DNA from 3 places in the Cutibacterium equinum genome. Region 1 is predicted to be linked to each of the others. Evidence: riboswitches for the same ligand, from Rfam matches in the RefSeq annotation. Region 1 holds a riboswitch; each other region holds the start of a gene.
What was found. Region 1 has a riboswitch for cobalamin ahead of mutA (methylmalonyl-CoA mutase small subunit). Riboswitches for the same ligand answer to the same signal wherever they lie in the genome.

Region 1 (2,266 bases):
CCCCGAGGCTGCGTCAGGGCGCCCTACCAAGGGATTGGTGCAGTTGTGTCACGGCATGGCCGAGTACGCGGCTCGCTATGACCAGATCGCCCGGTTGCTTGCCGGCGACGGATGGCTCGTCGTGGCCAATGACCACCGTGGCCATGGGGCGCGCGCCGCGGCCACCGGCGAGCTCGGAACCACCCCTGATCGTGGTTACCACCAACTGCTCGACGATCTGTCCGCCGTCGCCGACCACTTCCTGGCCGAGGTGGAGGGCAAGCCGTGGTTCCTCGTCGGGCACTCGATGGGGTCGTTCCTCGCCCGTGTGCTGGCCGCTCGTCGCGGGCGCGAGATGGCCGGTCTGGTCGCCATCGGTACCGGCTTCTCCTTGGGGCCGTTGAGCGCCGTCGCTACTGGACTGGCCCAGGCCCAGGTGCTCATGGTGGGGGAGGATTCCCGCAGCCCGTTGCTCAACACCCTGTCCTTCGGGTCCTTCAACCGGGCCTTCCAGCCGGCTCGCACCGACTACGACTGGTTGTCCCGCGACGTCCGCGTCGTGGACGCCTACATCCATGACCCGCTGTGCGGCTTCGTGTGCACCGCAGCCTTCTACCGCGAACTCGTCCGACTTATTGAGCTCGCCAATTCCACCGAGGTCTTCCGGGCGACTCCGCCGACTCTGCCCATTCTGCTGATGTCAGGGGCCAAGGATCCGGTAGGCGATTCCGGAAGGGGAGTTCGCCAGGTGGCGCGTCAACTGCGCGACGCGGGTGTACACGATGTCAACCTCGTCGTTTACCCTGGGGCGCGCCACGAAATCCTCAACGAGGTCAACCGTCGACATGTCCACGCCGACCTGCGTGACTGGATTGACTCCGTCGCTGCCCGACCTCGAACCCCTCAGGTTCGAAATGCACGGTGAGAGGCCGTTCACGCACATCTCGCACGATCGTGCACATGTACCCCCAGCGTGCGCAGTCGATCGTGCGCGGCCTAGTATCGGTAGTGCTGGTGCCGAGAAATCCCGATTCGGGGTCTCAAGGCGGTAAGAGGGAATCCGGTGAAACTCCGGAACTGCCCCGCAGCGGTGAGTGGGAACGACATCACCATCGTCGCTCCACTGGTCCTCGGACCGGTGGGACGTCGATCAAGCACTGGGCTCCGGCCTGGGAAGCGGTGACGTAGGACTCGTCGGCAGACGAGGTGCCCACGAGTCCGAATACCTGCCAGAGTATGTGGTGCACTCCGCGTGTGTCACAGCGTCCGAGGTCTCGAGGGCCGGCCGAGGTCGTCCAACCATCCACAGCGGAGCAGGAGTCTGACGAATGACTGATCCTGACAACCTCGCATCCACCTCCGTCGAGGACAGGATGCCCGAGGAGTTGAGCCTGGCCGGGGACTTCCCGAAGGTCACCCACGAAGAGTGGGAGGACGCGGTCCTCAAGGTCTTGAATCGGGGTCGCCCCGAGGGCAAGGAACTCAACATCGAGCAGGGAATGAAGCGCCTCGAGCCGACGACGGTCGATGGCATCAAGATCGAGCCGATGTATCGGCTCCCGGATTCTCGCGAAGAGCTCGGCGCACCGGGCGTGCCGCCCTTCACCCGAGGCACCACGATCCGTACCGGCAGCATGGACGCATGGGATGTTCGAGCCCTTCACGAGGATCCCGACGTCGAGTTCACCAAGAAGGCCGTCATCGCCGACCTCGAGCGTGGCGTGACGTCCCTGTGGCTGCGCGTCGGTGCCGACGCCATCAAGCCCGAGGACATTGCCGGCGACCTCAAGGACGTGCTGCTGGACCTGGCCAAGGTCGAGGTCTCCAGCCGCGACGACCAGGAGGCTGCCGCCGAGGCCCTCCTCAAGGTGTACGCCGATTCCAAGATTGAGCCCGACAAGCTGTCGTTCAACCTCGGTCTGGACCCGATCGGCTTTGCTGCCCTCAACGGTGGCACCCCGGATCTGTCCACCATGGCCGAGTGGGTCAAGAAGACCGAGAACTACAAGAACTCCCGCGCCTTCGTCGTTGACTCCACGATTTACCACAACGCTGGTGCCGGCGACATCCACGAGCTCGCCTGGGCCATCGCCACCGGTGTCGAGTACGTCCGCGCTCTCATCGAGCAGGGACTGACCGCCGAGCAGGCCTTCGACGCCATCAACTTCCGGGTGACCGCCACCCACGATCAGTTCCTGACCATCTGCCGTCTGCGCGCCCTGCGCACCCTGTGGAACCGCGTCGGTGAAGTCTTCGAGGTGCCGGCCGCCAAGCGTGGTGCCCGTCA
Region 2 (2,266 bases), 920 kb from region 1:
CCTGGACATTGGCGGCATCGTCAGGAATGTCGAGATGTTCGCTGGGCATGGCATGAACGGTGTGGATGTAGCGGTGGGCCGGTCCGGGAGGCGGACAGGCGCCGGAGTACCCGTCCTCCTGGTAATCATTGCTCCACTCGCGCACCCCAGCGGGAAGTGGGCCGCCCTCGTCGAGGGAGGTGACGTCGGCCGGGATGTCGGCGAGGATCCAATGCCAGAAACCGGATCCGGTCGGGGCATCAGGGTCGTAAATGGTGATCGCGTAGGACTTGGTGCCATCTGGGCCGGGGGTCCAGCTCAGCTGGGGGCTGACGTTCTTGCCGCCCGCATCGGCGTGGGCGTAGGCCAGGTCGATCGGCTGGCCTTCGGTGATGGACGTGCTGGTGATCTCCATGAGGTGTGTCCTTTCCTTGTGTCCAGGATGCCAGCCGGCTGTGGGATATGAAGGGCCATCATGGCGGGCCAGGGGCGACGACGATGAATTGCGGGGGGCGAGTGTGCCCATGACCCGAACTGCGTATACCCTTCATCTTGTGCTGGTTCCCATCGCCAGACACCAGATGTAGGGGTTTCCCGGCATCCGGCGGTGATGGGAGGAAAGAGGGAATCCGGTGGGAAACCGGAACTGCCCCGCAGCGGTGACAGGGAACGACGGCGACACACGCACTGGCCATCCGGCTGGGAAGCATCGCTTGGTAGGAACCCGTCTGACGACGGAGAGCCCTGAAGTCCGAAGACCTGCCAGGACCCGGGTCAGCGACCCGGTACGACAACAGGCGCGCGGGACGTCTTGGGGTGAACCTGCTCCACTCGTGCGCTGCTTCGAGGAGAGAGCATGTCGACGACCCTTCATTCCGCGTCCTTCCACCCCACGTCCACCAGCCAGCAGCGAGCAGTGCCAACGTCGATCCGCAAGAGGGACGGGCGAGTCATTGGATTCGACTCGACGAAGATCGTCGAGGCCGTCCGTAAGGCCTTCGTCGCCTGCGGGGTTGAGGGTCCCGAACTATTGGCCTCCGAGGTCGCCCTCGAGGTGCTGTCCCGACTGAGTGAGAGGGGTGAGAACACCCCTGACGTCGAGGACATCCAAGACCTCGTCGAAAAGGCCCTCATGAACCAGGGGCATGACGACGTCGCCAAGGCCTACATCCTCTACCGTCAGCGTCGCACCGTCGCTCGTGACCAGCAGTCGGCCCTCATGCGCACCCTGCGCGAGATCACGTTCGCATCGGCCGAGGAGGCTGACGCCAAGCGGGAGAACGCCAACGTCGACGGCAACTCCGCGATGGGGTCGATGCTGCGTTACGGAACCGAGTCGGCCAAACAGTTCAACCTGCTGGAGGTACTCGACCCGGCCCACGCTGCCGCCCATCGCGACGGGGACATTCACATCCACGACCTCGACTTCCTCACCCTGACGACCACCTGCTGCCAGATCAACCTCACCGATCTGTTCGAGCACGGTTTCTCCACCGGCCACGGTGTGCTGCGAACCCCGCAATCCATCGGCTCCTATGCCGCCCTGGCCTGCATCGCCATCCAGTCCAACCAGAATGACCAGCACGGTGGCCAGGCAGTGCCCAACTTTGACCGGGACATGGCTCCAGGTGTTGCCAAGACCTTCGTCAAGGCTGCCCAAACCGGGCTGACAAGGACATTTGAGGTGCTTGGAGGTGACGCGGACCGTCTCGACGAGGTGCGTTCGGCGGCGTCTGGGTGGGTGCTGGAACCAGATGCTGCCGCGCTGGCCCAGGAGAGGGAGCAGGTGGCGCACCTGTTCGCCGGGCTCGTTGACGACACCGACCGTGTTGCCGAGAGGATCCGTCGTCAGGCCGTCGAGGAAACTCGTCGTCAGACCTCTCAGGCGATGGAAGCCCTCATCGCCAACCTCAACACCATGAACTCGCGGGCCGGAGCCCAGACCCCGTTCTCGTCGATCAATTACGGCACCGACACCAGCCCGGAGGCGCGGATGGTGATGCGCTGCCTGCTGGAGGCCACCGAGGCTGGACTGGGTGGCGGGGAGACCGCGATCTTCCCGATCCAGATCTTCCGGGTGTGCAAGGGGGTCAACCTCGACGACGGTGACCCCAACCACGACCTGTTCCGGTTGGCCTGCCGGGTGAGCGCCAAACGTCTGTTCCCGAACTTCTCCTTCCAGGACGCCCCGTTCAACGCCGAGTACTACCGGCCCGGTCACCCCGAGACCGAGATCGCCTACATGGGCTGCCGCACCCGGGTCATGTCGAACGTCCACGACCCCTCG
Region 3 (2,266 bases), 1.2 Mb from region 1:
CGGGAAGTGACGGGCAACGTACATCTTGCCGATCGCCTCTCCCATGGCCGACTGCACGAAATCGACAGCCCGCTTCCAGCGCGGACGCAGGGCCGGGGTGCCGTTGAGAGTGCGGCCGTAGAAATCGAAGTCGCGCTCGACGAAGTCGGAGCTGAGGACCTCCGAGTAGGAGCGAATGACCTGCCACGTGGCCCAGGTGCGCCATTGGTCGATGCGCTCGTCGGTGAGGAGGGTCTCTACGCCGTCGAAGAAGGACGGCTCAGCGTTGATGAGGTTCGTGACGACCGTCATCGGCATGTCGGCGGTGCTGCGCCAGACCTCCAGGTGCAGGCCGGGGTGAGCCTCGTCGAACTCGGCGAAGGTGGTCGGGTTGTAGGAGGCCTGCAAGTCACGGCAGCGGACGCGGTCCCAGTGGTGGGAGGCGATCTGGGTCTCCAAGTCCATGACGGTGCGGGCAGCTTGCTCGGCGTCAGGGAAGCCGGCCAGCTCGAAGGACGCCTGGATGTGACGCAGGTAGGCGTCGCGAATCTCGGCCTTGTCCTCGTCGCGGTAGTAGGCCTCGTCAGGCAGACCGATCCCGGCCTGGGCGATCCACATCACCTCGCGGGTGGGGTCGCCGGGGTCGGACTCGGCGCCAGCGTCGAACAGTCCCGTGATGCCCCGCCGTTCGGCCTTGCCGAGGAAGGTCACCAGGTCGACGACGCTGGAGATGGCGTCGATCTCAGCAAAGAGAGGACGCAGCGGCTCAGCCCCGGCCTTCTCGACGGCGTCGACGTCCATATAGCGGCGGTAGAGCTCGACGGCGACCTCCACCTCGTGCTCGGTCGCCTTGTCGCGGATGTCCTCGCCCTTGCCGTCCACCAAGTCCTCAAGGATGTGGTGGACGGCCTCGCGAGACTCGTCGTCGAGCTGGTAGAACGGGCCGTCACCGGCGCGGTCGTCGGGAATGACTGCCTGGTCGATCCAGGTGCCGTTGACATGTCGGTAGAAGTCCTGACCGGCGGCAATGCTCGGGTCGAGGTCACTGAACAGTGAGATTGACGTCATGATCCCACAATAGCGGGGGCCATGACGTCATGACCTTTTCTGTATGAGGCGGCATCGCGGTGCCTTCGTGGTGGTGTGGGGGTCGCAGGCGTCTCCGATACTGTCGTGGTCGATTCCACTGCCTTGCCTTGCTCCTCTGTGGAAGCGTTCCGGCGAGGAAACGGGGCAACACGAGCGTGACATGTCGGCGTTGATCCGCAATCCCGCGACGGAACCAAGAACCTATCTTCGATGCGGCTGGTATTCCGACGTCCACGCCTTCCGGCATGGACACGGCAGCGGGACAGCGCCGGAATCCCACCGGCGTCCCCAGGCCACCTGGGCATCAATCCCCACCACGTCATATGAATATACGCTCTAATCACAACAGCGCCGTGCAATACCCACACCCGTCAAAACTCAAAGAAAAACACGAAATTTATCGCGCCGGCTACAAAATACCATGCTATAGTAGATATAAATAGGGTGATGGTTGCGATGACACCCATCTCGACACGGAAATATTTATCGCCCCTCCAAGCCACACTTGCCGCACCAAGAATCCAACCTGCCAACAAGAACACCACAGCCGCAACAGAAATGTAGACGATCTCCTCCTTGGCTTCCGGAAAGCCTTCAAAGCCTTCACAATAATCAGTTTTGCAACACAGAATCACGCCGCAAAGCATTGCCATGACAGCGGTAATAGCTTTGACTCTGAGTTTATAGTGCGTTCCATGGTATCGAGATATTGCAGCCTTTTGCCATAGTCCAGTGAGCCATCCAGTCGCTGGGAATATCAGCGACGTGACCAAGACATACTTCTTCCCGCCCAAGGCGGCAATAAGCTCTAATTGATCCCATGAAAATATTCGACTTGCAAGAATTATCAATGCCCAAAGTGCTCCGACAATGGCGCCAATGACGAGGCCATCAGTAGGCGCGCGGCGGTATTGCTCTTCGGTTGTGCTGTCGTGGGTGGTCATCGCGGTGCCTTCGTGGTGGCGTGGGGGTTGCGGGTGTGTCCTGTGTCATCGTGGGTGGCCTTGAGGGGGAAGGTGAGAGTGTCACTGGTGTCATTGTCATCAGTGACACGAAGGTGGGCTCGATGTGTGCCCAGCACTCGCCTATGCCTCGTCGTCGTTTGTATGGTCACGTCTCGCTCCTTCGTGAAAAGCGTTCCGGTGAGGAAATGGGGTAACACGGGCGCGGCACGTCGGTGTTGATCCGCAATCCACGA

Region 2: another riboswitch for cobalamin. It lies ahead of O6R08_RS09990 (anaerobic ribonucleoside triphosphate reductase); the one in region 1 lies ahead of mutA (methylmalonyl-CoA mutase small subunit).
Region 3: another riboswitch for cobalamin. It lies ahead of O6R08_RS08750 (M13 family metallopeptidase); the one in region 1 lies ahead of mutA (methylmalonyl-CoA mutase small subunit).

What each region holds. Positions count from the first base shown of each region.
Region 1 covers NZ_CP115668.1:611,646-613,911, forward strand. Annotated here, with positions in the region: gene O6R08_RS02790 (alpha/beta fold hydrolase) at 1-904, shown strand, start outside; cobalamin riboswitch at 975-1,227, shown strand; gene mutA (methylmalonyl-CoA mutase small subunit) at 1,308-2,266, shown strand, end outside.
Region 2 covers NZ_CP115668.1:2,201,964-2,204,229, reverse strand. Annotated here, with positions in the region: gene O6R08_RS09995 (YbhB/YbcL family Raf kinase inhibitor-like protein) at 1-394, opposite strand, end outside; cobalamin riboswitch at 558-760, shown strand; gene O6R08_RS09990 (anaerobic ribonucleoside triphosphate reductase) at 836-2,266, shown strand, end outside.
Region 3 covers NZ_CP115668.1:1,915,815-1,918,080, reverse strand. Annotated here, with positions in the region: gene O6R08_RS08750 (M13 family metallopeptidase) at 1-1,047, opposite strand, end outside; cobalamin riboswitch at 1,266-1,402, opposite strand; gene O6R08_RS08745 (hypothetical protein) at 1,440-2,012, opposite strand.